Regions from separate parts of the Sporosarcina sp. GTC18466 genome, predicted to be linked through region 1. Evidence: riboswitches for the same ligand, from Rfam matches in the RefSeq annotation. Region 1 holds a riboswitch; each other region holds the start of a gene.
The links. Region 1 has a riboswitch for thiamine pyrophosphate ahead of thiM (hydroxyethylthiazole kinase). Riboswitches for the same ligand answer to the same signal wherever they lie in the genome.

Region 1 (7,922 bases):
CATCCACGACGCCAGCTGCCAGCTGATATAGCTCGCCATGAAGATCATCGAATGACCATTCTGTTTCGCGCGCCGCGTGGATGAGCTCTCCCGCCTCTTCCTCCACTCCATGCGTATCGTCTGCCACGATTTTCGAGCAGCGCTGGATGAATTCCGTATCCACTTCCTGCATATGCGGCAAATAGGAGCCGACGCCGTTGACATGAGTGCCCGGCTGTACGGCTTTTCCTGAGAATACCGGCGTGACGGAACGCGTGGCGCAATTGATAATGTCCGCCTGCTGTACCGCTTCGTCGACAGCTTCGACGATTTCCACGCTCACGTCTTCCCCGATCCTCTTCTCTGCGCGAAGTCGCTTTCCGAACGCTTCCGCTTTGGAGCGGGTCGGGTTGACGAGCAGAATTTTTTTGATTTCCCTAACCGCCAGTACGCCGAGCGCCTGCTCATACCCCATGCCGCCCGTGCCGATGACGCACAGGACGGATGCCTCTTTTTTAGCGAGATGATCTGTTGCAATCGCACTCATGGCGCCTGTCCGCAGCCTCGTCAAGTAAGAGGCGTTGAGCAATGCGAGATGGCGGCCGTCCTTGGCGTCCGTCACGAGGACGACTCCTTGTGTCGTCGGCAGCCCGCTTTTCGGATTTTCCGGGAAAATGGACACGGTTTTGCTTGTCGCAATCCCCTCCGCGAAGTCTGCGCATGGCATATACAGAACGGATGCATCCCTTTCTGGAAATTCGATGACCGTCCGAAGCGGATTTTCCACCTTTCCTGCCGCCAGCGATCCGAGGACGCTGCCTACGTCCCGGATCGCCTCCTTCATTCCATACATATCCATGATCTGCTTTTCATTCATCGTAATCATTTTTGAACCAGCTCCATATTGTTTTCCTTCTTCGATTCAACCGTCTCTTGGGCAAGTGTGATTTCGTCTAAATTCTGATCCTTTCGGTCGCGCACTGCCCAGATGGCTAGCAGCGACACCATAGCGGTAAAGATGATATAAAGGGCAACCGGTACATACGAATCGTTGAATTTTAGCAATAATGCCGCAGCGATCAATGGCGCCGTCCCTCCGGCAACCGCCGCTCCAATCTGGTAGCCGAGCGAAATGCCAGTATAGCGGACTTCAGCCGAGAAGATTTCCGAGAACATCGTTCCTAGCACCGCTGTGATCGGAGACCAAATGATGCCGAGTCCAATGATGGTCGCGAGGAACATCATGATATTCGACCCTTGGTGCAGCATCCAGAAGTATGGGAAGGCGAAAAGTGCCATCGCAACAGCTCCATAAATATAGAGCGGCTTTCTTCCGACTTTATCCGACAGCCGGCCCATGATGGGAATCAAAATCGTCGTGATGATCGTTGCAATCATGACGGCCATCAGCACTTCATTGTTTGAGTGGCCGACATTTTTCGTCGCATACGATACGACGAATGTGCCGAAGATATAGAACGGCGCCGTCTCGACGACTTTCGCGCCGACTGCGATCAGCACTTCCCGCCAGTGATACTTGAACGTATCGACAACAGGCACTTTCGGGATGGATCCTTCCGCCTGTACCTTCTTGAACGAAGGCGTCTCTTCGATGCCTTTCCGGATCCAGAGGCCGAACAGGACGAGCAATGCGCTTAATAAAAATGGCACACGCCAGCCCCAGCTCATGAATGCGTCTTCCGGCAGCAATGTCATGACGGAAAGTGCGAACGTACCGAGCACCATCCCGATCGTGACCCCCATTTGCGGGACAGAGCCGAACAAGCCGCGCTTTTCCTTCGGAGCATACTCGACTGCAAGAAGCATCGCGCCTCCCCACTCGCCGCCAATCCCGAGACCTTGTATCAAGCGCAGTGTGATCAACAGGATCGGAGCCCAGATGCCGATTGCGTAATACGTCGGCAAGAGCCCCATACCAAATGTCGCGACACCCATCAGGCTGAGCGTCAGGACAAGTGTTTTCTTCCGGCCGATCCGGTCACCGATATGGCTGAAGATGACCCCGCCGAGAGGACGGATAAAGAACGATAGCGCAAATGATGCGTAGGCAAGGATCAATCCGATCGATGGATCCTCCGCCACGAAGAACATCGTGTTGAATACAAGAGCGGCGACCGTTCCGTATAGGAAATAGTCGAACCATTCGATGGAACTGCCGACAAGGCTCGCGATCAAGATGCGCCGCATATCCTTTTTCTGCATGATAAAAATCCCCCTTTGTAATTAAATTGAAGTGATACTTCAATTAGTAAATAAATAGAAAAACCGGTTGCAACTATCGACACGCAATGTTCGAAAACGCTTCCAATTGCCGAATTGAAGTAATGCTTCAATTATTGTATAATACTACGGGAGTTCAAAATTTCTGTCAATGGTATTTTTTAAATAAAGGATGATAGTCCATGACCCAGCACCTCGGAAACCGTATTCGGGCAGCGCGGAAAGACCGAAAGAAAACATTGAAGGACATTGCCGATGCGACCGGTTTCTCCATCAGCTTCGTGTCCCAGCTCGAGCGCGGGAAATCCTCCGCTACCCTTGAGTCATTAAAAAAGATTGCCGCCTCGCTCGGCATGAGTCCCGCTCATTTCTTTGAGGAGCCTGAAGGCAGGCCGGATGGTTCTGTGATGGAGGAGCGGATTGCTGAGTACGGCATCCATTACCAGAACCTTGCACCCGGGTTTTCATCCCCCGACTTCATGCCGATGAGGATCACCCTAAAACCCGGCGAACAAGGCGGGCAGCCAATCACCCACCCCGGCCACGAATTCGTCTATGTGCTCGAAGGGATCCTGTCCGTCGAGCTGTCGGGCGTGAGACGCGAGCTGTCAGCCGGTGAATCGCTGTTCTATGATGCTTCGGAATCCCACTACTGGCATAACCCGGGAGACGTGGATGCGTATTTTATCTGTGTCAGTTCGGATACGTAAGGACGTTTGGTTGGCGGGTTGCTCACTTTTATAGGTTGATTGCTTATATTTACAGGCGGTTGCTTACTTGGACCAGCCTGTTGCTTGTTAATCAGTGCGTGTTGCTTACTTCGCAGGAGTGATTGCTTCCTTTTCGACTGCGATTGCTTACTTCTTCAGGCGTGACGTCTTCAGCGGGCGCATTGCTTACTTGGGCGGGGTGTTTGCTTACATTTACGGGCCGGTTTCTTACTTCAGCCGGCCTGTTGCTCATTCTCTGGCGGGTATTGCTCACTTTACAGGATTGGTTGCTTGCTTCAGGGGTGATGTTGCTTACTTCTTCAGGCGTCACAAGTTGAGCAGGCGGATTGCTTGCTTTTATAGGTTTATTGCTTATTTTGGCAGGCCGGTTGCTTACTTGAACCGGCCTGTTGCTCTTTATCTAGCGGATATTGCTCACTTTATGGGACTGATTGCTAACTTTACAGCTGTTATTGCTTACTACTTCCAGCGCGATATTTTGAGCGAGTGTATTGCATACTTTAACTGGCCCATTGCTCCCTTTTAACTGTCCATTGCTTAATTCAGCAGGCTGATTGCTTACTTTATGCCGCCCATTGCTCACTTCACGATGCTGCTTGCTTCCTTTCTACGTTCATTGCTCATATCAGCATGGCTATTGCTCACTTTGTGCCTCGCAGCATGATGCATGGATCCCCCACTAAGTTCCCCTCTCTCCCAATCTATGATATAGTGTTGTTGAAAACTGAAAAGAGTTGACCACTAGGGGTGTCTTTGTGAAAGACTGAGACGTGTATCGATGCGCGGACCCTTTGAACCTGATCTGGATGATACCAGCGGAGGGAAGTGGATTCGCATGTCTACTGATGGTGACTTCTGCTTACATTGCGAGCCGCTTCCTCAACGTTGTCGTTGATGGAGGCGGCTTTTTTGGTTTTTAGAATGAACGGGGAGTGATGTTGATGATCAACCAAACCGAGACAGGATTCACATATCTGGAGGAACTCCGCCTGAAGAATCCGCTCGTCCATTGCATGACGAATATTGTCGTGGCGAATTTCCAGGCGAACGGCTTGCTGGCTGCAGGTGCGTCGCCGATCATGGCGGATGCGCCGGAGGAGGCGGCGGATGTTGCCGCTCTTTCCTCTTGCACTCTGCTGAATATCGGGACGCTGAATGCTGCGAAAATCGATTCCATGCTGCGGGCCGGAAAGAGCGCGAACGCGCACGGCCGCCCTGTCATACTCGACCCGGTCGGCGCGGGGGCGACCGCTTTCCGCAAGGAGATGACGGCCCGCCTGCTCGAAGAAGTCGATATTGCCCTGATCCGCGGCAATGCCGGGGAGATTGCAGCTCTTATTGGAGCTGACTGGTCGGCGAAAGGAGTCGACGCAGGTGCTGGGTCTGGAGATGTCCCGCGCATGGCGAAAGACGCGGCCGCACGCTTTGGGTGCATTGTAGCGGTGACCGGGGAGACGGATTTTGTGACGGATGGGAAAGCGGGAGTTTTCATCCACGGAGGCAGCGAACTGATGACGCGCATCACGGGTTCCGGCTGTCTGCTAAGCGCCCTTTCCGCTGCATTCCTGGCACTTCATCCGGAAAATTCGCTTCACGCAGTTGCTGCGAGTCTCGCCTATTATAAGCGGGCGGGCGAGCGTGCCGCCGCGCAAGGACGCGGGCCGGGCGATCTGCCTGTCCATTTGTTGAATGAATTATATGCTCTCACGGATGATGCAGTTAATTATGGCGAAATACTGAAGGAGGAATTGGCATGACACATGCAGTTGCACTGACCATCGCAGGATCGGACAGCGGCGGAGGGGCCGGCATCCAGGCCGACCTGAAGACGTTCCAGGAACTTGGGGCTTTCGGGACATCCGCGCTCACCGCCATCACGGCCCAGAATACGCTCGGCGTCCACGCGGTGCAGCCCATCAATCCGGGAATTGTCGCCGCCCAGATCGACGCCGTCTTGTCGGATTTCCGCGTTGGCGCAGCGAAAACCGGTATGCTCTTTTCGTCTGACATCATCGAAGCGGTTGCCGGCAGCCTCAGCCGGCACGCAGCCTTCCCGCTCGTCGTCGATCCGGTAATGATCGCGAAAGGCGGCGCTTCCTTGCTTACGGATTCCGCGGCGGAGGCGCTCAAAGAGCATCTGATACCGCGGGCCGCCCTGCTGACGCCGAATGTACCGGAGGCGGAGGCGCTGACGGGGATGGAGATCCGGACATTGCAGGAAATGGAGCGGGCTGCAGAGAAATTGCTCGGGATGGGATGCCGCGCAGTCGTGATGAAAGGCGGGCACCGCAGCGATACGCCTTTTGCTGAGGACCTCGTCGTGACGGGCACCGGCGAGCGATTCCTCATGCGCACGCCGCGGATTGCGACGAAGGATACCCACGGGACAGGCTGCACATTCGCGGCCGCCATCACCGCTGAACTTTCAAAAGGACAGGCGCTTCCGGACGCCATCATCACTGCGAAGAAATTCATCCATGCGGCGATTGAAGACGGGCTAGGGCTTGGGAACGGGCACGGGCCGACAAATCACGCGGCCTACCGCCTGCTCGGGAATGATGCGATGGAAGGAGTGGAACTCATTGAGAGACATTGATCTGTCGGTATATTTCATCATGGGATCGATAAACGCGGAAGAGCCGCTGGCGGTCCTCGAAGCAGCGCTGGAAGGCGGCATCACCTGCTTCCAGCTCCGCGAGAAAGGCAAAGGGGCGCTCACAGGTTCCGAAAAAACCGCTTTTGCGGAAAGCTGTCAGCGGCTATGCCGCGCGTATGGCGTGCCGTTCATCGTGAATGATGATGCGGCGCTTGCCCTGGAGGCCGGGGCGGACGGCGTCCATGTCGGCCAGGATGACGCGATGGCTTCCTCGGTGCGCGAATGGATCGGCCCTGATAAATGGCTGGGCGTTTCCGTCCATTCCGTAGAAGAGGCGTTAGCAGCTAAGGAAGCGGGCGCGGATTATATCGGGATGGGGCCCGTATATCAGACATTCTCGAAGGATGACGCAAAACCGGTTGCCGGGACGGCGCGGATCATAGCGGTCCGCCAGCTGCTGCCCGATTTGCCCATCGTCGGGATCGGCGGCATCACGGCAGATAACGCAGTTCCTGTCATCGCGGCTGGCGCAAGCGGCGTCGCCGTCATCTCCGGCATCGCGGCTAGCCCAGATCCGAAAGGCGCGGCTAGACAGCTGAAAGAGATCGTCATAGGCGCCTCACTCGAGAGGAGCGGAATCCTATGAGCACACGCAAACTTGTGCTCATGACCGTTTTCACCGCCATCGCCGTCGCCGGGTCCGTCTTCGTCTCCTTCCCGGCCGGCATCGCCCGCGCCTACCCGATCCAGCATGCTGTGAATGTCATCGCGGCCGTGCTGCTCGGGCCGGTGCCGGCTGTCATCATCGCCTTCCTGACCGGATTGGTCCGTGTTTTAACAGGAACCGGCTCCCTTCTCGCCTTCCCGGGCGGCATGATTGGCGCCCTTCTCGCCGGGCTTCTCTACCAGAAATCCGGCAGACTCTGGATGGCAGCTGTCGGCGAAGCGATCGGCACCGGCATCATCGCCTCCCTGCTCGCCGTCCCGTACGCCGCCCTTCTGATGGGTACGACGGCCACCGCCTTCTTCTTCATGCCGCCGTTCCTCGTTTCGAGTGTGAGCGGCTCGATCATCGGCGTCGTCGTTGCAGCGAGACTTGTTCGGTTGCCGGCAGCGCAGCGGATTGCCCAGTATTGATTGAAGAAAGACCGGGTTTCTTTAGGGGAATCCGGTTTTTTATTGCACTTCGTTTTGTGGTTGCTGTACGGGTGTATGATTGATTATTTTATCCGCTTGTTGAGTAAGGAAAGTCCGCAGAGCGCTTAGGAATGGTCTGGGTATCTCTCCTGCCGATCATTGAAAAAAGCCGTCCTAGTGTGTTGAGACGGCTTCCTTCTTATAGTATGGCTAACCCGAGCAGTCCCGCGAGTACGCCGGCCGCCACAACAGCGCTACTGACAAAAAGCAGCGCCTTTAGAGGGAATGACTTGCCGACCATGAGCAGGGATGGCAGGCTGACGGCGGGCAGCGTGATGAGAAGCGCTGCTGCCGGACCTCCTCCAAGCCCGAATGCCATCATCGTGCCGATGATCGGGATCTCCGCTGCGGTCGGGATGACGAACAGCATGCCGCCGATCGCGAAGATCAGGATGAGCAGCAACGTGTCTCCGGCAAACCGGTCCATATGCGGGAATAAAATCCCCTGCGCCGCCCCCATAAGCAGGACGGAGAGGACATAGGCAGGCACGATGTAGAGCGTCATCTGCCCCAGGCTTTTCAGCCATCTGGACAGGAACGGCTGTGCCGGCTTATCTTCTTCCGGCAGATCAATGACATCCTGCAAATCTGCCTGCTTCACTTTCGGTGCGAAGCGGTTGGCCCAGTAGCTGACACCGAACGTTATGACGACGCCGAAAACGACGCGCAGCAGTGTGAATTTCCATGATAGAACGAATGTCATGAAGATGAGCGTTGCTGGGTTCAGCAGCGGGTTGCCGAGCCAAAAGGCAAGGGCCGCCCCGACGGATACGTTTTTCTTCCTGAGACCCGCTGCAACCGGTGCTGCGCAGCAAGTGCACATCATGCCGGGAAGCGACGCGAGTCCTGCCGCCGCCGTGCTGCCGAACGACGTCTTGCCGAGCACTTTCATGAGCCAGTTCGTCGGCACCAGCACCTGGATGAGCGAGCCGAGGACGATGCCGAGCACCGCCGCTTTCCAGACGGCTTTGAAATAAGTCAGCGCATAGGTATACGCCTCATGCCAGGAGAAAGACTTGGATTCGTTCGGGTTGCCGAGGATCGAGTCCCCGATCGAGTGCGTCGTGATCGCCGTCATGCTTTTTCCGTAATACGGAAACCACTTTACATACGCGAGGCCGCCGATCGCCACGGCCAGGAAGAGAATGCTATAGAGAATCGTCCGCTTTTTTCTGGAC
Region 2 (7,922 bases), 1.3 Mb from region 1:
TTCGGTCCGCTGTCGCTGAAGGAGCTGGAGGAGGGGGTGTACCAGCGGAATACGGAAACCAAAATGCCGGAAGCGCATATCGCGTTCTTGGATGAGATTTTCAAAGCGAACTCGGCAATTTTGAACAGTTTGCTAACACTCGTCAACGAACGGCTCTTTTATAACGGCGGATCCCCTGATGTGGTCCCGCTCATGTCGGTCATCGGAGCTTCCAATGAATTCCCCGAGGAAGGTGAGGGGCTGGAGGCCCTATATGACCGTTTCCTGCTTCGCTACATGATTGATTTTATTGAAGATGAATCGAATTTCTTCGCGATGATGAAAGAAGGGGAGGAGGCGGAAGAGCGGCCTTCCATGAGTTTGGATGAACTGAAGGAGCTGCAGGAATTGACGGAACGCGTTCCGGTACCGGATGAGGCGGTGGAAGCGCTCGCCCGTATCCGCTCTGAATTGCAAGATGAAGGGATCCAGCCTTCCGATCGCCGGTTCAAGCAGTCACTTGGCGTTTTAAAGGCGAAGGCGCTTCTGGAAGGCCGAGATTCTGTCGAGCTGAAGGATCTTGTAATCTTGCAGCATATGCTTTGGGAAGCGCCGGACCAGAGAGATGTCGTGCAATCGGCGGTTACGCGGCATACTCAGCAGCAAGGGGGCATCCATTCGCTCGCCTCTATATCGGCCGAGGCGGAGGAAATCTATGATGCGGCTGTTCGCGATCCATCCCAGGAAGCGGGTGTGGAAGCGCTGAAGAAGCTGAATGAGCTGAAACAGGCGCTTCCAGGAATGCCGGAAGCCCACGCGGAGAGCGCAGCGGCAGCTGACAGTCTATACGCGCGTATTGATTCGATGATACGGGAAGTGGAGAACAGCCGGATCGATTCAGGATATGCAGCGCAGGAACCGGCCCGGAAGGATACGGACGGGCAGGATGGCGTCTTTTTCCGCATGTGAGGAGGGATTGTCGTGAGAAGGAGCAAAATCATACGGGATCAGCGTTCTGTCCTCAATACGGATGCTTATGACAAGCGCCGGTTTCAAGAGATGTTCATGATGTCGGAAGGACTGCAGCGCGTGCGTGATGAAGCGGATTTTCCTTGGATGGAATCCTTGCTCGGGGATATGTGGGCTTCTTTCTATAAGATGAAACCACAAATTGTGGAGGATCATGACCCAGCGCTGAAGGTGAATCGTACATTACTTGAAACGTGGATGAACCATGAGAGATTCGGGGAGCACCGTGAGAATACGAGGCTGAACGAGCTGTCCGCCACTATTTCGACTGTGCTGGTGGCCGAGAAATTGAGCGATTGGATGGCTGATCAAAAAGAGCGGGATGGTGAGTTTGCAAGACTTCTGGAAGCTGCGGAACAGACTTTGCCAGCTGGAGAACCTGGCGGACATGCAGTGGATGAGCTTGCGGATGTACCCGACGAAACGCTGGACGAGCTGGACAATCTCTTGCAGCTCGCGCTGACGAGGGACGGCGATGGATTTGCGGAAGCTGCGGAAGAAGCGATGGACGAGACACTGCAAGTACAGAACAATATCGTTTCATTGCTCGGCCAGGAAAGCGGCAAAGGGGCTCCGGATTTGAAAAAGGTTCCACTCCGGGATCAGCTTGCCGTCGCCGATCAAGTCGCCCATGATATCCGCCTTCAGAATATAGCGGAATGGGCCGGGCGTTTCAAAGGGATTGCGCGGGACAAGCGGAAAGAGGAGTATGCGGATGCGATGGAACGGCGCGGCGTCACGTTCGGGAATGAACTTGACCGGCTTCTGCCTTCCGAACTCGGCATGTATAAGCATCCTGTCCTGAAAACGGAGTTTCTCCGGCGATTTGCGGAAAAGGAAACAATGCAATTCGATCAAAAAAAGCGGAGCGATCTCGGAAAAGGTCCCATTGTCTTCTGCTTGGACCAGTCGACAAGCATGCGGAAGCTCGAGAACCAGTCCAAAGGGTTCGTCCTCGCTCTTCTTTCTATCGCGAAGAGGCAGCATCGGGATCTCTGTGTCATTCTTTTTTCCACGGAAAGCAAATGCCTGACGTATAAAAAAGGGTTGATGGCAGCGAGCGATCTGATCGAACTTGCGGGGCTCTATTTGGGTGGCGGAACGGATTTCGGGGCGGCACTCGAACAGGCACTCTCCGTTATCGAGGACAGCGGATTTGAAGACGCGGATGTCGTGTTCGTAACGGATGGCGAAGATGAGGTGGACAAAGTGTTCCTGGAAGCGTTTCTTGAAAAGAAAGAGGAGCTTGGTTTTCAAGTCCTGTCACTATTGCTCGGCACCAGCCGCGAAGCCGTGGAGGCGTTCTCGGACGAGATTATAGACGTGGATGACTTCAATGATGAAGGAAGTTACAGGGCATTTGAGCTCTAAACAAGGGCCCGAACCCATTCCTAGTTTGCAAGTTCCGCAGCGAGGGTATTCTAGTGGCAATACGAGAATGAATAGGAATATATACAGAAATGAAGGTGGACATTGATGATTGAATTAAAAACTGATTTGCCTGGAAGGCGGGCGTTGTACGGAGATGCCGCAGCGGTACTAAGAGAGCATGGCATCGTCCTAGGCGGCGGCTGGGATTTCGATCAAGGGATGTTTGACGGGATCTTGCTTGATAATGACGAAGAAACGATTTACATCCGGCTTCCATTTGATGTTCTCGAAGGCATGCTGGACGAAGACAACGCATTGATTGAGTTCCGGAATCCGTTCATCATTAAGCATATCTTGAATATTGGCCTGGATGATGGCGAAAGTCCGATCCTGACGACAGTCGGGCTGAATCAATTCCAGAGCCCCGATGCCCCGGATGCCCCGATTTACAACGAGCAATGGGTCAAAGATGGAGAGGCACTCGTCGCTAAAATCACAGGCCATCATGTTTTTTCAGGAGAACTACTGTAGTGAAGCTAGGACAGCCTGCCAATCCGGCGGCTGTTTTTTTATGCGGGTTTTTCGGCAGGCGGCCTGGACATCGCCACATATGTGCAGGAAGAAGTGTGTGGGTATGGAGAAAAAGTAACTGCTTGTCATACAAAAAGGATGGCAGTATGATAAGGAACAAAGGAAGCGGGAGGTGATGTGAAGATGGCAAGAACAATGGCATTGCCAGCTTCAAACAACACTCATGCAGAGCCTGTTATGGGAAAGGCGATACTTTGCATGGGGCGGACGAAACGGTAAATCGCTTGTATGCAACTTTTGCATTTCTAGGCTTTGCACTTTGTTTGATTGAAATAAAACAGAGGAGCTGTCAGAAATGAAAGTTGATCCATTTATGAGAAATGACCAGTTCAATGTGATAAAGCGGCTAGTGCTGCAACTGGTGAACGGCCACTCTACAGTGAGTGACCAGCATGTCATCGGCGCAATCGAATCGTTGTCGAATGAAAAGATTGGGAATCTGCTGCCTGAAACTACAGATGTGCAAAAAGAAATTCTTAGCGGCATTGGAAACGTCGAGGACAAGGAAACGGCTGAACAGTACCTTGTGGAATTAAAAAAATACATCATTCCGTTCAAAGAGCCATCGGACCAGCAGCTGAAAAAGCTGTTTCCAAAGGTCAAGAAGCTGAAACTGCCCACTGAATTGAATTATCAGCGAATGACTTTTTTAAGTTATGATGACCTCGGTACAAAGAAGCGGTATATGATTGTGCCGACACCGAAAGGTACAGTAGGGCTTGCGGGTACGTACGAAGAGGTGAAGACGAAGCAGATATGCTCCGTCTGCAATCGCCTGACGGAGTCATACATGTTCATGACGAAGAAAAAAGGCGAGATTCCCGGCACCTATACGACCAAAGGGAATTATATTTGCCGCGACGCGGATGATTGCAATCAACACGTGCTTGAATTAGAGAAACTTCATGAGTTCATCGACCATATGAAAAAGTAACGAGAGAGTCTCCTCGACACGCGTTGAGGGGGCTTTTTTTCACCTGGGGATATGCCGCCCGTCTTTTGCATATAGTCAAAACGAGACAGTGCGAAAGGGGAATGGAATGGACAAACGATTACTTTTGCCGCTACTCCTGAGTGTCCTGCTGCTAGCCGCCTGTACATATGACAGTGAAAAGGCACTGAAAAATGGGGATGTCATCAATATGCACGGACCGGTTTACAACTTCGTCTACTTCGAAAAATTTCTGGAGCACGTGGAAAAGGAGGGCCAGGCTTTCGTCCGAATCTCGAATTTTACGCCGGAGGGCAATCCGACACTCTATAACGTGACGTTTGACGGTTCCGTTTTTCATCTTGAAATTGACCGTTCCGGCAATAAAGAACGTGGGGACAAGCCGGCGAAAGAGAAACTGTCTTGCACAGAGCTCGAACGCGAGGAGGGAGAGCAGCTGTTCAGCTATTCGCTCCAGGGCTGTCGTTCTGAGTCCTCTACTGATCAATTCACGTTGCTGAACATCTTAAAGGAGCAGGAGATGGATCACGATCATTAACCTTGCGGAACGTAGAGTATGGAGGATTATCGATGTCCTACAGTTCCATATGCAATAAAAGCAAACCAGGCACCAATACGAGCGGGGCCTGATTTGCTTTTTACAGCCTAATATGGATAATAGCCGTGATAGGGCGATCCGGTCTGGACGGGAAATCCTCCGCCCGGCTGCCTGCATCCTGCTGGAGGAGCGATGATGACCCGGTCCTTGATCGGCGCGAATGCTTGCTGGACGAGCCGTTCATCCAGGCAATACGCCTTAGCGAACACTTGCGGCGGGGTCACTCGTAAAATGTCCGATCCCCAGACCGTATCCAGTTTCGCTGTGTCATAGATGGTGAGGACGTGCGTGTTCTCTCCACTTGCATTAAAATAATGCCACCAGCCTTGCGGAATTGTCACGGCTTGCTGTGGGCCGATCCGGTAGCTGATCAATTCATTTGTCTTGGGATTGATCATCGACACGACCGTCTCACCCGTGATACCGTAAATCAATTCATCTGCGTTTGAATGGTAATGAGGCTCCACGCCATTGTCTCCGCCCAGAAAAACATCTAACAGAACTACATTGCCAAGCGTCTTCAGTTGCTCCTGGCTTAGTACATTTATATAATTGCGTTCATTTTTCGTGAAAAACCGGCTCTTGCTCAAATCGTAGGCATACTGCAAATTCGGATCTTTGAAATCCACGTCATGCTTCTCGATGATTCCATCACTCCCTTGGGCCATGGTCATTGCCTTTCTAAGGTATGCGAAGGCCCGGAGTCATGTGAATGAAAAGGCCCGAAATGCTGCCGTTTGAAAACCGAGAATGTGCTATCCTTCCTGAATGGATACGGGCATGTTGATGTTGACTGGGCAAAAGTGAGGTATTATCAACTGATGGATGAGTTTTTTTAGAAGGAGGGATCCGCGTGAATCGGCAACAGATCCTGGATTTATATGATCATGAATTGCGGCGCCATCTAGTGACGCCAGGCTATATCCGGGAAGAGACGGAGCACGTCATCCGTCATGTCTCACAGCACGGCGAGAGAGGGTTCATCATCGCATCCGATGTGAATGAAGAGAACGCAAGCCGCGTTATACGGGAGGAACTCGCCTATTTCAACGGGCAAGGCTCCGGGTTCGAGTGGAAAGTATACAGCTATGACAAGCCCGGCAACTTGAAGGAGCTTCTTGAAACGGAAGGGTTTGAGTGCGAACCTCCTGAGGCGCTCATGGTTTTGGAAGTGGAAGAGAGCCATCCGCTCGTGACCGGAGATGCTCCCTTGACGGTAACCGAAATAACAGACGAAAAGGGCATCTGCGAAATCATTTCACTCATGGATTTCATATGGGCGGATACGCATGATGAACTGGGAACCCGGCTCTGGCGAGATAAGCAGAACGATCCCGACTCGCTTTTCCTATATGGACTTTATGAGGGGGACAAGCTGATCAGCGCCTCGTGGATGTACTTTGAGGAAAACTCATCATTCGCGAGTCTATGGGGCGGCTCGACATTGCCCGAGTATCGCAAAAAGGGCTGTTACACATCGATGCTCTCCGTACGGGCAAAGAAAGCATGGGAACACGGTTACCGGTTCCTCACAGTGGATGCCAGCCCGATGAGCAGGCCGATTCTAGAGAAGTACGGATTTCAGTGCCTTGCGCAAATGGCAGGCTGCCAGTCGCCTGAAAGAGGGTAAAGTTGCATTACAAATCAAGGAAGAACTTGACATTGCATAAATGTCAGGTAAACTGAAAGTGTTCGAACAAATGAATACTGTTGAACTAGGGGTGTCCGGATAGTCCGGACTGAGAGGGAAAAGCGATGATTTTTCCTAACTCTTTGGACCTGATCTGGCTCGTACCAGCGTAGGGAAGTTTCTCTTAAACATAATTTGGCATACGGCAGACGTATGTGTTTAAGACCGGGTCCGCATGATGAGGATCCGGTCTTTTTGCGTCTTTGCGGGCTCAAATTCCCTGTATTGGATAGAGTCATAGGTCACCCGAATAAAAAATGAGGGGACGATGACGAAATGACAAAAATGACAGAAGACACACCGATTCACATCCATTCCTGCTTCCCGGCAAGCCGGAAAGTATACGTGCAGGGCAGCCGAGAAGATCTCCAGGTGCCGATGCGGGAGATCGAATTGTCGCCGACGATCACAGAAGAAGGCGAGTTCGACAACCCGCCGTTCCGTGTTTATGACACGAGCGGCAAATACACCGACCCTGCCCATGAAGTGGACATCCGCAAAGGCTTGCCGGAACTCCGGAAGCCATGGATTTTAGAACGCGGAGACGTCGAGGAATACGAAGGTAGAAAGGTGAGGCCCGAGGATAATGGATACCGAGCTGGAAAAGAGAAGGAGCATGAGCAGTTTCCGCTCCTGAAACGCAAACCGCTCCGGGCGAAAGCCGGAAAGAACGTGACGCAAATGCATTACGCGCGAAATGGGATCATCACGCCCGAAATGGAATTCATCGCAATCCGTGAAGGGCTGGATGCGGAGTTTGTACGGTCAGAAGTCGCAAGGGGGCGTGCGGTCATCCCTTCGAACATCAACCATCCGGAAGCCGAGCCGATGATCATCGGACGCAACTTCCACGTGAAGATCAATGCGAACATTGGAAACTCAGCCGTCACTTCGAATATCGCACAAGAAGTGGAGAAGATGACGTGGGCGACTAGGTGGGGTGCAGACACGATGATGGACCTGTCGACTGGTAAAGACATCCATACAACACGGGAATGGATCATCCGCAATTCGCCGGTCCCGGTCGGCACGGTTCCGATCTATCAGGCTCTTGAAAAAGTGAATGGAAAAGTGGAAGACCTTTCGTGGGAAGTGTTTCGCGATACGCTGATTGAACAGGCAGAGCAAGGCGTCGACTACTTTACGATCCATGCTGGCGTACTGCTCCGCTATATTCCGCTCACTGTGAAACGGGTCACCGGGATCGTCTCGCGCGGCGGGTCCATTATGGCGCAGTGGTGCCTCCTCCATCACCAGGAGAGTTTCCTATACACACACTTCGAAGAGATCTGCGAAATCATGAAAATGTATGATGTTTCCTTCTCGCTCGGAGACGGCTTGCGGCCGGGCTCGATCGCGGACGCCAATGACGAAGCGCAGTTCGCGGAGCTTGAGACTCTCGGAGAACTGACAAAGATCGCATGGAAACACGATGTCCAAGTGATCATCGAAGGGCCGGGACATGTCCCGATGCATTTGATCAAAGAAAACGTGGACAAGCAAATGGAGATTTGCGGGGAAGCACCTTTCTACACGCTCGGACCGCTGACGACAGATATTGCGCCAGCGTATGATCACATCACATCTGCAATCGGGGCGGCGATGATCGGCTGGTTCGGCACCGCGATGCTTTGCTATGTGACGCCGAAGGAGCATTTAGGATTGCCGAACCGGGAAGATGTCCGGGAAGGGGTCATCGCGTATAAAATCGC
Region 3 (7,922 bases), 260 kb from region 1:
TGCGCCGACGAAGATTTTGAACTCCGCTTCAAGAGGCTCTGAAAACGTATGCCTGAAATATTCCGTCCGCTTGTATAACACGGTCAACACGCTCCATTCCATCGGTCCTGCTGACTTCATTATACCAAAGACGAACTAGTTTTGCAGTTCGGACCCTTCCACGAGTCCCCGCGTCCGCTCCACCGTACCTGCAAGCGTCCTCGTGATCTGCTCGTTGTCACTGACTGCCGCATGTACCGTCGCATTCACTTCCTCGACGGACGCGCTTGACTGCGCAAGCAGGTCGGCGAACGACCCTGTCATCCTGCCGATATCCGCCGTCTCTTCCGCCACCAGCTTCATTTTAGAATCAAACCTCTCGAACTGCTCATGGAACGCCCCCAGCGTCTCGTGCATGCCGTTGATCTTCCGTTCTGCCTCGACTGTGCGCCTGGACTGCTCCTGCAGCCTGCCCATGCTCTCCTCTAGATCATGCCGGGACTGGCTGTTTGTCTGATTCACGTCCGTCAAATTCGCATTGATCTCTTCCAGCGTCTCAGATGTAAGGGCGGCGAGCTTCCGGATTTCCTCTGCGACAACCGCAAACCCTTTCCCGTGGACCCCTGCGCGAGCCGCTTCAATAGAGGCATTCAGCGCCAGCAGGTTCGTCTGGTTCGTGATTGCCGCAATCGACTTCGCGAGTTCATTCGTCTTCTTGATATTTGCCGTCAGCGAATCAAAGGAACCATTCAGGCCTTCCAGCATCGAGCCAACCCCTTCCATGCCAGCCCGCACGCCTTGCACATCCTTGACGACCCCGCCTGAGTGGCTCTGCATCTGGGCGGAAGAGTGATTCATATCCCGGCTCTCTTCCTGCATCTCCAGCAATGCCGCCTTCGCCCGATCCGTTTTCTGTGCAATATCCGAGATCTGGCCGGATTCCCGCTCCACGGACGCTGCAATCACATCCATCACTTCAAGCAATTCATGCTGCGATTCCAGGTTCCTTTTTGCGGCCAGGCCGATCTCATGCAAGTCGCCGGCTACCTGTTCAACGCCGTCATTCAATTCACGACGCTTTTTCCTCTCCTCCTCCGCCCTGCGGTTCTGCTCCGCCGTGAACACGCCAACTTGCGCTTCCAGTTTCTTTGTCTGCCTGATCTGGATGAACAGCCCGGCGCCAAGCAGCAGGAAAACCAGCATCAGGCTCCCCTTGCTTTCCGCAATCTGCTCCTGGTACGGATACCGGGCGAGAAATGTAAGCAAGACTAGCAAAGACAGTGCAAATCCATATCCCATGATGGCGGCTGAAATATGCACGCTAGCCAGGCCAAGCATGAAAAAGGCGATGCCCGCCGTTGCGATCGACGGGTCCCCGATCCAGCCGTTAAAGATGGCGGCACCTGCCGTGAAGGCGAACACCGCCCACGGATATGCCACTTCCAGCGGTTTGGATTTCAGCGCAAGCAGATACAGAATCAGCGCACCCGTCACCGGAACTGCCATGCTGGCCGTCTTCAGACCGTCCTGGCCTGTCGCTAGATAAAAGAGCGTTCCAATCAGGCTGGAAGCCCCCAGCGTCAAAAATAAGATTGTATTCTTTTGAGCATAACGCTTCCGCTGCAGCACCTGCACATCTTCCATTGTTCTCCCTCTTTCCAGCTGCAACATTCTTTAGAGCAGCTACTTTTTCCTTATCTTGTATGTAAATCGTATCATTACTGAACAGTCATTCATATAGTCATTCCTTACCAATTAACGATGAGAAACACCTATCCGCCATTGATCGTCAGACTCCTCTTGCAGCCTATCCAATTGAATGCTATGGTAGTAGACGAATTGAACTCCATACATAATTGACCATTAGGGGAATCCTTTACAAGGACTGAGAGAAGAGTGCGGCTCTGATACCCTTATCACCTGAACAGGTCTGTACCTGCGGAGGGAAGTGGCTTTTTTCAGGCGCTTTTTATACAGATCCGCCGACCACTTCGCTTCTTTTAGCAAGTGGTCTTTTTTGTATGTTTAAGGAGGGGTGTTATGGAGCTGATCGGCGTGACGAACGACCGTCTGCCCGCCCATAGGTTGGCTGAGGTGCTATCCGAAGCGGGCCCCTATTTGGACAGGGTCATTTTGCGGGAGAAATCAAAGACGGACCGCGAGCTGGCGGGGTTGATTGAAACACTTCTGGACAACCAGGTTCCTAAAGACAAGCTGATTGTCCACGGCCGGGCCGATATTGCGAAAATCTTCAAGATGCCGCGCGTCCAGATGCCTGGGCACGGTATTCCGCTGCCGCTTGCCGCGGAGCATTTTCCCGGCATCCGGTTCGGCGCTTCCGTCCATTCTACCGAGGAGGCGGAGCAGGCGCAGGCCGGCGGGGCGGACTGGCTCCTGTACGGCCATCTGTACAAAACGCGGTCGAAAGAGGGCCTTGCGGGGAGAGGGACGGATGAATTGGCGGAGCTCATAAAGGCCGTCAGCATTCCGGTGTACGCGATCGGCGGAATCCAGCCGGGCCATGTGAAACACCTTCAGGAAATCGGGGTGGCGGGCATCGCGGTCATGTCATCGATTTTCGGTGCCCCCGATCCAGTCCGCTCCGCCCTTTCTTATCGACATCAATGGGAGGGAAGCGAGGAATGAAAACGATCACATTGAACGGATTGCCGCGCGAACTGCCGGCCGACGTGGGGACTATCCACGAACTGCTGGATCATCTAGCGATTTCGGACCGCATCATGGTCATCGAGCAAAACCGGGAGATCCTGGATAAAAGCAAGTATGATGCGCCAATCAAAGACCGTGACCAAATTGAAATCATCCATTTTGTAGGAGGCGGATAAGATGCTAACAATAGCCGATAAGACATTCACATCAAGATTATTGCTCGGAACAGGGAAATACCCTTCATTTGAAACCCAAAAAGAGGCGGTCCGCGTTTCAGAAGCCGAAATCCTGACATTCGCGGTCCGGAGAATGAACATCTTCGAACCGTCGCAGCCGAATTTCCTCGAGCAGCTCGATCTGTCGAAATACACATTGCTTCCGAACACAGCAGGCGCCAAAACGGCGAAAGAGGCCGTGCGAATCGCGAAACTCGCGAAAGCGTCAGGACTTTGCGATATGGTGAAAGTGGAAATCATCGGGTGCGACCGTTCGCTGCTGCCCGATCCGGTGGAGACGCTCCGCGCGAGTGAAATGCTGCTGGAAGAAGGCTTCATCGTCCTGCCGTACACGTCGGACGACGTCGTGCTCGCAAGAAGACTTGAGGAACTCGGCGTCCATGCGATCATGCCGGGTGCTTCCCCGATCGGTTCAGGCCGCGGCATCTTGAATTCGCTCAACCTGTCCTTTATCATCGAGCAGTCAAACGTCCCTGTCATCATCGACGCGGGCATCGGCTCGCCGAAAGACGCGGCGCATGCGATGGAGCTCGGCGCGGACGGCGTATTGCTGAACACCGCCGTTTCGGCAGCGGAAGATCCTGTCAAAATGGCGCACGCAATGAAACTGGCAATCGAAGCAGGCCGTCTTGGATATGAAGCGGGGCGGATGCCGGAGCGCGATTACGCTGTCGCCAGCAGTCCGATGGAAGGGTTGATCCCGAATTGAACAGCCGCTATTCGCGGCAGGAATTGTTCCAGCCGATCGGGAAAGCGGGCCAGGAGAAACTCCGGGAGCTGCGCGTCTTCGTCATGGGGGCGGGAGCGCTCGGTTCAGCGAGTTCCGAAATGCTCGTCCGGGCGGGCGCCGGGAAACTGACCATCGTCGACCGGGACATCATCGACTGGACCAACTTGCACCGGCAGCAGCTGTACACGGAGCAGGACGTCATCGACCAGCTGCCGAAAGCCGTTGCCGCAGAAAGGCACTTGCGGGCGATCAACCGGGACACTGACGTGACAGGCATCGTGGCGGATGTCACGGCGGAAAACATCCTTGACCTCCTGGAAGGCCATGACGTGATCGTCGACGGGACGGACAATATGGAGATCCGGCTGCTGTTGAACGACGCGGCGATCCAGCGCGGCCTTCCTTATTTTATGGGCGCTTGTGTCGGAAGCTACGGGCTCACCTACCCGTTCGGCATAAGAGACGGACAGCCCTGCCTCCATTGCCTGATTGACACATTGCCGTCCCATATGATGACGTGCGACAGCGCAGGCGTCATCAGCCCGATCGTCGTCACCGTCGCTGCCCGGCAAGTGGCGGATGTGCTGAAATACGCGGCGGGCGAAAGTTTTGAGCCACGGCTTGAGAGCAGCGATCTATGGAATGGCGAGCGTTCTTCAATCTATGTGGACGCGCTCCGGAAACCGGATTGCCCTAGCTGCTCGGCGGACCCTGTCTATCCGTTTCTAAATGAAGGAACGGTAACACGCACCGCGGTGCTTTGCGGCCGGGATACCGTGCAACTCACCTATCCGAAAAGCCGGCAGTTTGACTTGAACAAGGTAGCCGCCAGCATCCGCCCGGTCGTCCAAGGATTGAAAGTGAACAGCCACCTGGCCGCATTCGAATTCCAAAACAGCCGCATCGTCCTGTTCAAAGACGGCCGCGTGCTCGTGCACGGGATGAAAGACACAGGGAAAGCGCGCAACCTGATGGCGACATTGCTCGGATAAATACAAACAGCGGCGGAGAATCAGATGGATTCCCGCCGCTCTTCGTCATTGCTTCGTATCATAGAACATGCCGTCCCGGCCGACTTTGGCGTACGGATTGACATAGCTCTTCATATTTTCCTTCTTCGACTGCGCCGCGGTGATATCCGAGCGGATCGCCTTCGTGAAATCGGTCAGCGCCGCAAGCACGCGCTGCTCCAGCCCGACGAGCTCCTTGCCGAGCGCTTCCTCTTCCGGCGTGAACGGGGGCTGGATGTCCTGCTGCAGGCGGTCCCGCTCATCAAGAAGCCGGTCGACATCTTCGATCACCGCATCCCGGCGGTCATCTGACACGTCTTGCGCAAGCTTGAGCAGCTCCAGTGAAATCCCGCGCCACTGCTCCATCGCAGGGCGGATCATACTTCATCCATGCCGGCGTACTGCTTCGTCCGGTTGATCTGGATCACTTGCTTCCACGTGTCGCGGAACTCCGTGACGATCGTAGCCGCCTCATCGTAGTACGCCATGTTGTTCTGGATATTCGCCTCGAGCAGGCGGTTGTTCACGAACTCATAGAGCACCATCATGTTCTCAGCGACCGGCACCGACGTATCAAGCGTCACCATCAGCTCCGACATGATCGCCTGCGCCTTCTGCGTCGCCGTATTCTTCTCCTCGATCGAGCCTGACTCGAGCGCCTTCTTCGCCTGCTGAATGAACTTCAGGCAACCGTTGTACAGCATAAGCGTCAATTCGCCGGGCGTCGATGTGTTCACCGAGTTGTTCTGGTACGTTGCGTACGGATTGTTAATTGCCATTATTGCTTGTCTCCTTCTAAAGGGAATTCCATGGATTTAAAGGAATCAATTACGCGCCGCCAAATGCATTCATCAAGCTTGCTGACTGTGCATTTGCCCGCTGGATCGCACGTTCCATTGCCGTGAACTGCTTCCAGTAGCGGTCTTCTGTCATCTTCAGGCGTTCTTCAAAACGCTCGATTTGTTTATTGATTGTTTTCATTGTACGGCCGAGTGCGAACGTATCGCTGACTGCACCGCTCGTACCGGCTTTTTCGGTAAGAACTTTCCTCGTGTCGTCCATAGCCTTCTTGAACTGTTGAGCAATGCCGCCTTTATCCGTTTCAGTCGATGACTTGGAGAACAGCTCAGCTACCCGGTTAGGATTTTCCGTAATGGCTTCGCGAAGCTTATCCTCATTGATTTGAAGCTTCCCATTCTCTTTGAAATCCTTAATCTGTTCAATTCCGATATCTTTCAAGCTAATAGACGTGCCATCAGAAAGTTTCACCTGTTCGCTTACCGCCTGACGCAGAGTGGTCAAAAGGTTTGAGATAGAAGGATCATTGCGCAGGGTACCACTCTTTGCCTTTTCCTCCCATAGTTCAATCTCTTTCTCTTTCATGTCCTTCTTTTGTTCATCAGAGAGCGGCTGGTAGCTTCGATATTTCGGTTCCCTAATTTTCGCATTCAGCTCATCAATCATTTTATTATAATCATCCACAAACTTAACAACTGTTTCGACGATTTTGTCGGTGTCAGGAGCAGAGCTGAAAGTGACTGGTCCTGTTGTGACTTGTTTAAGGTTCACTTCAAAACCGTTTATCGTAAATGTATTGGAACTGCGCTCAGTAGTCAACCCATTAAATGTAAATTCAGCATTTACCCCTGCAGTGTGTTCAGCAGTTGTCAGTTTCAGCTGGGCAGCGGCATCTCCGATTTGATCTTTTATTATTATTTCACCATTCGTTTTGCCGCTTCCACTGTCTTTAGCCGTCATCGCAATCTTTCCTGTAAATGAATCGTAAAATGCGGTAACGCCTGCATTTGATTTATTGATTTTCGACAGAACAGAACCGATTGTGTCTGCCGTTGTGACGGATATCTCAGTTTCCTCGCCATTTGGAGCTTGAATTGTAAACTTTCCATCAGCACTTAAGCCAAGAGATTCCTTATCTACATCTGCCGGAGAGAGATTTTTTTTCAATTCGCCACTTCGTAGTGACGCTTGAGTAGCAAGACGGCCTATTTCAATCGTTCCCGAAAACTCATTAGAGCCCCCAAGCCCTTTGATATTAACCGCATCGGGATTTGATATACTGACAGACTTTTTCATAAAAGTCCCTTGGCGTCCAACTGTGTCCGCTATGTTATTCGCAGAGTCCCACAGTTTGCGGTTAATACTGCGGTAATCATCCAACTGCCACTGTAAGTACTGTTTCTTCTGTGTAATCTTATCGAGCGGGATGCGCTCCGCTTTCATCATATCTTTGATGATTTGCTCGGTGTCCATCCCGGTCGCGAGTCCGCTGATTCGCATGTATGTAGCCTCCTTAGATCTTTCGGTCGATGAGCAGTCCGACAAATTCCTTCATGGCTGCATGGATGTCCATGAGCTTTTTGGAAGGGATTTCGCGGACGACTTCGTCTGTTTGTGAGTCGACGATCGTTACGTAGTATTCGTTCAGTTCGTCATGCAGTCTGAAACGGAGCTGTGTGCCTGCGCCCTCCAGGAAATTGTTCATGCTGCCAATCATCTGTCTCGCTTTCTCCAGCGGCAATGCCCGTTCCTCTTCGCCGCGGTTTTCCGTGTTGCTGATCGCCTGCACGCTGGCAACTGCCATCTCCGCTTCCTGCACGCCCGCTTCCCCTTTTGACGCGACCGGCTGCGGCAAAGTTCCCCCAATTCGACCTACCATACTCCCAATCCTCCCTGGCAATGATCTTCGTTATTCCTAGTATCGGCAAATGCCTTATGAAGTTAAGGGGATAACCAAAAATAATGGAAGGCGAAAAGCCTTCCATTACACGGAGCATGCTTCTATGAATGCTTTAAAGATGGCTTGGGCCGTCCTGTCCCCGGCGCCAGCCAGTTCTTCGGGATGCCACTGGACACCGACTGCGAATCGATGTTCCGCACTTTCAATCGCTTCGACAATGCCGTCCGGCGCTTTCGCCGATACATCAAACGGCTCGCCGACCATTTTCACCGCCTGGTGGTGGAATGAATTGACACGGATCTCGCCCGCTCCGCCCCATTTCTCCAGCCTGCTCCCCGGCCGTATTTTCACGGTATGCGTCGCATGGCTCCTCGGCGCTTTCTGCTTATGCTGGATGAGTTTTCCGCCATATTCGCTCTCGAGGTCCTGGTAAAGGGAGCCGCCGAGCAGGACATTGAGCACCTGCATCCCCCGGCAGATGCCGAGCACCGGCTTGTCTTGAGCCAGCATCTCCTTCGCAACTGCGTTTTCCAGCGAATCCCGCTCTGGCGCGACAGCTCCGAGGTGCAATGACGGTTCCTCCCCGAAAAGCGCCGGAT
Region 4 (7,922 bases), 1.5 Mb from region 1:
AACGGCCATAAAGTCCATTATTAACGTATAGGAAACGTTTGAAAGCGGGGATGGACATGTCCTTTTTGGATACGATGGACAATAGGATTAAGAAGAAATGGAACTTTGCGGAGCCGACTCCGATCCAGGAGCAGATGATACCCGAAATGATTGCCGGAAAGGATATTGTGGCGGAATCGCCGACAGGGACCGGCAAGACGCTTGCTTATGTACTGCCGATCCTTCAAAAGGTCGACGGTTCCAAGCAGCGGACCCAAGCGCTCATCATGGCACCTTCCCAGGAACTCGCCATGCAGATCGTCAACGTTATCCGTGACTGGACAGCTGAAACGGATATTACGGTGACGCAGCTGATCGGCGGTGCCAACATGCAAAGGCAGATTGAAAAGCTGAAGAAGAAACCGACCATTGTAGTCGGGACACCGGGCCGGATTGTCGAACTGGTGAAGGCGAAACGGCTTAAAATGGCCGACATCGAAACAATTGTCCTTGATGAGGGCGACCAATTGCTGTCAAGGGATTACCGGGTCCTCGTAAAGAATTTGATTGAGGGCGCCAGTCCGGACCGGCAAGTTGCGGTAGTCTCAGCGACCATCACAGACGAAATTGAACTTGTCGCAAAAAATCTGATGAACGACCCTGCTCGATTCCGGGTTTCCCTGGATGAGATGCCTATAACCGCATCCATCGAGCATTCATTCATCAAGACGGACGCCCGGGATAAGACGGATTTGCTGCGGGGGCTCTCCCATATGGAAGGCATCCACGCGCTTGCGTTCATGAACAATGTCGATCAGATCCGCATGAAGGAGATCAAATTGAATCACAACGATGCGCCGATCGCTGTCTTGTACTCGGATATGAGGAAGTTTGAACGGCAGGAGACATTGGAGCGGTTCCGTAAAGGCGATATCAACATCTTGATTGCTACGGATCTTGCGGCCAGAGGATTGGACATTGACGGACTGACGCATGTGATCCACGTGGATGTCCCGCATACGATCGAGCAATACATCCATCGTTCGGGCAGGACAGGACGTGCAGGGCGAGACGGGGAAGTATTGACCCTTCTTTCATACCCGGAGGAGAAGGATTACCGGAAGCTGACGAAGCAATTCAAACCTGTGCAGAAAATCTGGTACCATGGCAAGCTGATGGAAGGGAATGCGAAGACGAAAACGGAGACTGCCGTGAAAAAATCGCCTTCTAAAAAGAAGAAACAGCCGCGCAAGAAATAACGCGGCTGGGCATATAAAGAGACCTGGAACGCTATCAATGCGATCCAGGTCTCTTTTGGCATTATAGTTCAGTCAAGATCATCGGCCCGTCTTTCATGACGATAATCGTATGCTCGATTTGTGCAACTAAGGATTTATCAGGCGTCGCGAACGTCCAGCCGTCACTGAGCTCAATAATATGCTCAGCCTTTTCGGAGATGAACGGCTCGACCGCCAGCACCATGCCTTCAGTCATCAAAGTCTTATCCCATGCATCATAATAGTTCAGGATATGCTGCGGCTCTTCGTGGAGAGATGTGCCAATACCGTGGCCGGTCAAGTTCTTGATGACCGTTAGCCCATTGTCGCGTGCTTCACGTTCCACCGCTTTTCCGATCTGATTCAGCCGTGAGCCGGGTTTCACTTTCGTCATTGCCCGGTCGAAAGCGCTTTTCGCAACGTCACAAAGTTTCTGTTTCCGCTCATCAGAAGCACCTACGACGAATGAGATGCCCGTATCGGCGAAATAACCGCCGAATGATCCCGAGACGTCAATATTCACAAGATCGCCTTCCTGGATCACTTTGGAACCCGGAATGCCGTGGGCCACTTCATGGTTGACACTGATGCATGTGTAGCCTGGAAAATCATATTGATCGATCGGTGCTGAGACCGCTCCTTTTTCGGAGAACAGCCGGCCGCCGATTTCATCCAATTCTTTTGTCGTAATGCCAGGGACCGTGGCCTCTTTCATCGCTTCGCGAATCTCTGCGACGATCCGGCCTATCTTCTGTAACGCTTCGATTTCTTCAGTTGTTTTGACTATCATCTTTACAAGTCCTTTCTGCTCGCATTGCTTTACCATCCATAACTATATCATACGCAGCGGATGTAGAAATGGATGATGCATCCGCTTGGTTCACTTCATCACTTTCACGCCCTGGTAGATGTTCCATACAATTACAACTAGCGTCAATGCGCCGTATATGAGAAGAAACAGGAAAGGGGCCAATCCCCAAAAATCGAAACGTCCAGTCACGATCGTGTTAAGACGCTGTTCGAATGACACAAGGGAGAATGAAAAGATGATGAAACCCGCAATCAGGACAACGACCGGTATGAGATGTGAAAAGAGCGATCGTTTTGCGTTCATCTTCACTTCATGGTCATTGGAAGCGAAATAAACGACAACCGGCAATAGCAGCGGTGAAAAGAATATGCTGAAATAACACAATGCGGATAGTATTTTATTGTTGGCCAATAGGAAAACCTCCTTTTGCGAAAGATTCCGAGTAGAAGTATTTCTTCTGCTCATCTTGTTTCCAATTGTCCCATCATATACAATGAAGGCGACAATTGAATTACAAGACCACAAGGGGGGCCGTTTCTGGCTGAGATTGGACGCATGTCCTGACCCTTAGAACCTGTAAGTTCGCACTTGCGTAGGGATGTGGATGGAAACAGGCATACATAACGAGATGTCCCGGTTCTATCCGGGGCGTCTTTTTTTGTCCGTTTACCGTATCCCTCCAAAATCAAAGGAGGAGAAAAAATGGATCGTAAACGTCTTCAAATGTTGTTGGAAGTTGCTATTTTGGGAGCATTGTCTTTCGTGCTCGATCAGATTACGCTGTTTAAAATGCCGCAGGGAGGGTCGATCACCTTGTCCATGCTGCCGGTCATCGTCATGGCATTCCGCTGGGGACTCGCCGGAGGCATGCTGACAGGATTGCTGACAGGTACTCTGCAGGCTGTAATCGGCGGCACTCTCATACATCCTGTCCAGGGGTTCCTCGACTACTTCGGATCATATACGGTCGTCGGCCTTGCAGCAGTGACGCTCGGCTGGTACCGGAAAGCCATGGCAACCGGCAATAAAGGCGGAATGGCTGCAGCTGTCATTGCAGGAACAGTGATCGGCGGGCTTCTTCGCTACCTTTGCCACTACATCGCTGGAATCGTATTTTACGCACAATACGCAGGTGATCAGCCTGCATGGCTTTACTCATTGATCTATAACGGTTCCTTCATGATTCCGTCCATTATCCTATGTTCAGTAATTGCCGTTCCGCTGTTTGCTTCTTCACAGCGTTTGCTAAAACATGCATAACATGAAAGCCGCCCTCCAGTCTATGGAGAGGCGGCATTTCTTCGTCCTCCCTCCGGATAGTGGAGAACCATGTATGAAGGTATTCAAGCTATTCCCGTTTTGGGTCCCGCAGAAACAGGAAGCTTGCCGCAAGAACGACAAGCAGGAAAATAGCGGCGGACGATACGAATAACTCATCCGTGCCGTTTTTAACAGCTATGCCCAGGAAGGTCCAGATATACACAAGGATAAATACATAATCTCCGTGGTGATACATAAAATGTAGAGCTACAGCCGCACCGATCGTCATATATATGACCGTCCACAGCGGATCGCTGAGCCCCCATCCCGACCAATCATGCAACATCAGAACATATACCAGATTGGAGATGAAGGTGACGGAGGTCCATGCGAAGAACAAAGAGATAGGCGCCCGTTTCGCAAGTTTATTCTCCCGGGAAGGGTAAGTGAAATAAAAAATAGTCAAGGTCAGCAGCAAGGCAGCTTTGACTGCGAGCGACCAGTTGAATTGCTCGAATTGCCAAAGCAGCATCCAGGCAATTTGCAGCCCGCATGCCATGAGAAACAGCACAACCCGCCGAGGCATGAGCTGCGTCTGATCAGATCGGCTCTTGCTGATCCAATAAAAAAGCGATCCATATATGGCCACCCATATGAGAAAGACATAATGGGCCGGATTGAAGAGCACCGGAAGACGGCCGGTAATTTCATTCGTAGTAGTGCCATTCATTGAAAACATGGTGACTGCCAAATTACAGGCGATGGCAGCGACCAATGTAAAAGTCATAAGCAGTAATTTAGACATTCCAAATCCTCCTATATACAAGTATACATAGGAAAGGGCTAAGATGCGCAGGAAAGTATGAAGAATCAATTACAATTCATTTATTTCGATTCCCGAATAGTCGTGGTATAATGAAATGGCAGGTTTTTTTAGAATCTTAAAAATGAATCGGGGGAATCGGCATGACAAAATTAGCGTACTCACAAGTATGGGATTTGGATGTGTTTTTCAAAGGGGGCAGCGAATCTGAGGAGCTCCGCTCGCATTTGGACGAAGCATCGGATAAAATTAAGGCATTCGAAAATAAAGTGAAGGAATTCAGTGTACCCGCATCCCGCGATGATGCTGGACGGGTTGTGGACCTTCTGGAAACGATGAAAGAAACAGCGGTCCACCTTCGCCAGGCTGGCGCAGTCATCGGATGCTACCTTGCGGCTGACACGAAGGATAAAAAAGCGCTCGTCCTCCAGGCGGAGACAAGCACTCTGAGCGCACGCTTCTCAACGGCAGTCCTGGCACTTCAGCAGATGCTTGCGAAGATTGAAGAATCTGTCTGGACTGAGCTTCTCGAAACAGAAGAATTGAAGCAATTCGGTTTCATCTTGAAGGAATGGCGCGAGGAAGTGGCGATGAAGCTTTCAGAAGAAGAGGAAAGCCTGATCACTGCACTCAGTGTCGACGGCTATCATGGATGGGGCCAGTTCTACAACCAGCTGATCGGTGACATCAAAGTGAAAGTCACAATCGACGGCGAAGAGAAAATCCTGTCTGTCGGCCAGGCGAATAACTTGAGCTCAAGTGAAAGCGAAGAACTGCGCAAAAACACATTTGAGGCACTTGAGGATGTGTGGAGCGACCGTGAGGACTTCTTTGCGACGACACTGAACCACCTTGCCGGATTCCGTCTTGCCATCTATGAGAAGCGCGGCTGGGATTCTGTCCTAAAAGAGCCGCTGCTCCGCAACCGGATGAGTGAAGAGACACTTGACGCAATGTGGGGAGCAATCAGTGCGAACAAAGAGCCGTTCGTCCGTTACCTAGGCCGCAAAGCTGAAATGCTCGGCAAGGAAAAGATGGACTGGTATAACCTTGACGCTCCTGTGACTGCCTCCACTAAGAAGATGGAGTACCAGGAAGGTGCGGAGTTCATCCTGAAACATTTCGGTGAATTTGGACCAGAACTGGAAGCTTTTGCGCGTAAGGCATTTGAAGACAGCTGGATTGAAGCGGAAGACCGTCCGAACAAGCGTCCAGGCGGATTCTGTACGGGCATGCCGGCATCTGAGCAATCCCGGATTTTCATGACGTACAGCGGCAGCATGTCGAACGTCGCCACACTTGCTCATGAACTCGGTCACGCATTCCATTCGTATGCACTGCGCCCGGTTCACTTCCTGAATCGCCAATATGCGATGGGCGTTGCGGAGACAGCTTCGACATTCGCTGAAATGATTGTCGCCGATGCATCTGTGAAGGCAGCCGAGTCCAAAGAAGAGAAAATTGCACTTCTTGAAGATAAGATCCAGCGCAGCGTTGCATTCTTCATGAATATCCATGCACGCTTCCTGTTCGAGACTAGATTCTATGAAGAACGAAAAAGAGGAGTCGTGCCGGCATCCCGCCTGAACGAATTGATGGCAGAGGCACAACAGGAGGCTTACGGCGGAGCGCTTGATACGGTCCACCCGCATTTCTGGGCTTCTAAGCTTCATTTCTATATTACAGGGACGCCGTTCTATAACTTCCCATATACATTCGGTTATTTGTTCTCGCTCAGCATATATGCGAAGGCGCTCTCCGAAGGGGAAGGATTTGAACAGAAATACATGGCGCTATTGCGCGATACTGCGGTGATGTCAGTCGAGGATCTTGCGATGAAACATCTTGGAGAAGATATTACAAAGCAAGAGTTCTGGGCTAAGGGTGTCGCGTTATGCGCAGCTGATGTGGAAGAGTTCTTAAAATTGACAGCCGAAGAAAGGTGATTGGCCAGTGATACTGCTTGAAGGGCAAACTTGTTATTTACGGATATTGACAGAGGAGGATGCCGGAATCTTCACCGACATGCTGATTGCGAACAAAGAGTATTGGACGGTATTTGAGCCGAGGCATGACCGAAGCTATTATACCGTGGCTGTGCAAAGGCAGAAGATCAGGGAATCACTTTACCAGATGAGGGACCGGAGAGAATACAATTTTGGCATTTTTGACTCGGAAACGAGCAGGCTCATTGGACATATATCCCTTTACAGCATTAAACGTTTGCCGTTTTCAAGCGGTTTCGTCGGGTATTCGATTGACGAGCGAGAGACGGGGAGAGGACTTGCGACAGAAGCGGTCCGGATTGTGACGAAGTTCGCATTTGAAACGGCCGCACTGCACCGGGTCGAAGCGTTCGTCTCTCCCCGGAATTTCGGGTCTGTGAGAGTGCTCGAGAACGCCGGATATTTGCGGGAAGGCCTTTTGCGGAAGCTCCTCTACATTAATGGCGTCTGGGAAGACCACTATATGTACGCCATGCTGGAGGATGAATTTTGAAAGGGTAAGGCCGCCTGGCGGAGACTGGTTACACAAATAAAAAGTCGATTCCTGTAAGAAGGAATCGACTTTTTATTTGTAGCCGGCGAACTTGCAGACTTAGGGATATTTCCCGGGGAATACTATGTCATTGTTTGGCGTTTAACTGATATCCGTCAACGATGACATCGAGTTTACCAGTAGCAGGATCGACGACAAGGCCGTGAACAGGCACTTTTTTATCCATTAACGGGTGGTTATGGACGACATCCACGCTCCGTTTGACGCTTTCTGTCACATCACTGAAGCCGCGAAGCCATTCTTCCATATTGATGCCTGAGTATTCAAGAGTGGAGAACAGGCTCCGATCTATGCCTCTGTCGACCATTTTCGATATGATCGATTCCGTGTCGATGGAACTCATGCCACAATCGTGGTGGCCGATGATATAGACTTCATCCGCCTGCAGTTCGTAGACAGCAACGAGAATGCTCCGCATGATGCCGCCGAAAGGATGCGTCACGACCGCTCCTGCACTCTTGATGATCTTGGCATCTCCATTTTTCAAGTTCATCGCCTTAGGCAATAATTCAATCAAGCGAGTGTCCATGCAAGTCAGAATGACAATCCGCTTGTTCGGAAATTTGGTTGTGGCATACTGTTCATATTCCTTGTGATCCACAAACTGCTTATTAAATTCAAGAATATTCGTAAGGTTTGTCATGCAGTTGCCTCCAATTCTGATAAAAAATCTCCATATAAATAAAAGAGTCGCCGGATGGCAACTCTTATTTTACGTCCGGCTTCGGATCAATCCGTTCAGCATCTGAAGAATTGAGGGCCTTGCGGAGGTAGTGCATTGTAAAGTATGCAGCAATACCAAGAACGACCATGTAGCCGATAACTGTTGTAAACATCAAGCCCATCTAAAAGACTCCTCTCTATGCAATAGATATTCCTTGCAAGACCATTATACTATAATCCGCTGTATAAATTAAGTGGCGTTTACACGCATTTGTGGCGTATTTTAGAAAGCCCAGTTTCCGCCGCGGAAGATCGGTTCGCGAGTTCCGTCTTCTTTAATGCCGTCGATATCCATCTGATCTGAACCGATCATGAAATCGACATGTGTGATGCTTTGGTTAAGGCCGTGTTCCTCAAGTTCTTTCTGGGACATCGTCTTGCCGCCTTCCAGGCAGAATGCGTATGCGCTGCCGATCGCCAAGTGGTTTGAAGCGTTTTCATCGAACAGCGTATTGTAGAAGAGCAAACCGGAATTTGAAATCGGTGAATC

Region 2: linked by a shared signal. The riboswitch ahead of thiC (phosphomethylpyrimidine synthase ThiC) and the one ahead of thiM (hydroxyethylthiazole kinase) in region 1 are both predicted to bind thiamine pyrophosphate.
Region 3: linked by a shared signal. The riboswitch ahead of ACZ5FK_RS05515 (thiamine phosphate synthase) and the one ahead of thiM (hydroxyethylthiazole kinase) in region 1 are both predicted to bind thiamine pyrophosphate.
Region 4: linked by a shared signal. The riboswitch ahead of thiT (energy-coupled thiamine transporter ThiT) and the one ahead of thiM (hydroxyethylthiazole kinase) in region 1 are both predicted to bind thiamine pyrophosphate.

What each region holds. Positions count from the first base shown of each region.
Region 1 covers NZ_AP044037.1:1,364,888-1,372,809, forward strand. The annotation lists gene ACZ5FK_RS06645 (ornithine cyclodeaminase family protein) at 1-865, opposite strand, end outside; gene ACZ5FK_RS06650 (MFS transporter) at 862-2,202, opposite strand; gene ACZ5FK_RS06655 (helix-turn-helix domain-containing protein) at 2,403-2,930, shown strand; gene ACZ5FK_RS06660 (hypothetical protein) at 3,025-3,477, shown strand; TPP riboswitch at 3,685-3,792, shown strand; gene thiM (hydroxyethylthiazole kinase) at 3,893-4,708, shown strand; gene thiD (bifunctional hydroxymethylpyrimidine kinase/phosphomethylpyrimidine kinase) at 4,705-5,547, shown strand; gene thiE (thiamine phosphate synthase) at 5,510-6,193, shown strand; gene thiW (energy coupling factor transporter S component ThiW) at 6,190-6,684, shown strand; gene ACZ5FK_RS06685 (permease) at 6,884-7,922, opposite strand, start outside.
Region 2 covers NZ_AP044037.1:2,638,014-2,645,935, forward strand. The annotation lists gene ACZ5FK_RS13030 (AAA family ATPase) at 1-948, shown strand, start outside; gene ACZ5FK_RS13035 (vWA domain-containing protein) at 961-2,379, shown strand; gene ACZ5FK_RS13040 (YugN family protein) at 2,485-2,910, shown strand; gene ACZ5FK_RS13045 (FusB/FusC family EF-G-binding protein) at 3,266-3,904, shown strand; gene ACZ5FK_RS13050 (DUF4362 domain-containing protein) at 4,011-4,460, shown strand; gene ACZ5FK_RS13055 (cupin domain-containing protein) at 4,568-5,188, opposite strand; gene ACZ5FK_RS13060 (GNAT family N-acetyltransferase) at 5,374-6,150, shown strand; TPP riboswitch at 6,228-6,343, shown strand; gene thiC (phosphomethylpyrimidine synthase ThiC) at 6,487-7,922, shown strand, end outside.
Region 3 covers NZ_AP044037.1:1,108,181-1,116,102, forward strand. The annotation lists gene ACZ5FK_RS05505 (PilZ domain-containing protein) at 1-102, opposite strand, end outside; gene ACZ5FK_RS05510 (methyl-accepting chemotaxis protein) at 136-1,623, opposite strand; TPP riboswitch at 1,835-1,943, shown strand; gene ACZ5FK_RS05515 (thiamine phosphate synthase) at 2,020-2,625, shown strand; gene thiS (sulfur carrier protein ThiS) at 2,622-2,825, shown strand; gene ACZ5FK_RS05525 (thiazole synthase) at 2,827-3,594, shown strand; gene ACZ5FK_RS05530 (ThiF family adenylyltransferase) at 3,591-4,607, shown strand; gene fliT (flagellar protein FliT) at 4,653-5,006, opposite strand; gene fliS (flagellar export chaperone FliS) at 5,003-5,404, opposite strand; gene ACZ5FK_RS05545 (flagellar hook-associated protein 2) at 5,454-6,923, opposite strand; gene flaG (flagellar protein FlaG) at 6,937-7,302, opposite strand; gene ACZ5FK_RS05555 (gamma-glutamyl-gamma-aminobutyrate hydrolase family protein) at 7,408-7,922, opposite strand, start outside.
Region 4 covers NZ_AP044037.1:2,864,302-2,872,223, forward strand. The annotation lists gene ACZ5FK_RS14165 (DEAD/DEAH box helicase) at 57-1,238, shown strand; gene map (type I methionyl aminopeptidase) at 1,300-2,046, opposite strand; gene ACZ5FK_RS14175 (magnetosome magnetite crystal formation protein family) at 2,137-2,478, opposite strand; TPP riboswitch at 2,582-2,683, shown strand; gene thiT (energy-coupled thiamine transporter ThiT) at 2,770-3,327, shown strand; gene ACZ5FK_RS14185 (tryptophan-rich sensory protein) at 3,416-4,132, opposite strand; gene ACZ5FK_RS14190 (M3 family oligoendopeptidase) at 4,294-6,096, shown strand; gene ACZ5FK_RS14195 (GNAT family N-acetyltransferase) at 6,104-6,649, shown strand; gene ACZ5FK_RS14200 (beta-class carbonic anhydrase) at 6,777-7,352, opposite strand; gene ACZ5FK_RS14205 (hypothetical protein) at 7,417-7,554, opposite strand; gene ACZ5FK_RS14210 (aminopeptidase) at 7,656-7,922, opposite strand, start outside.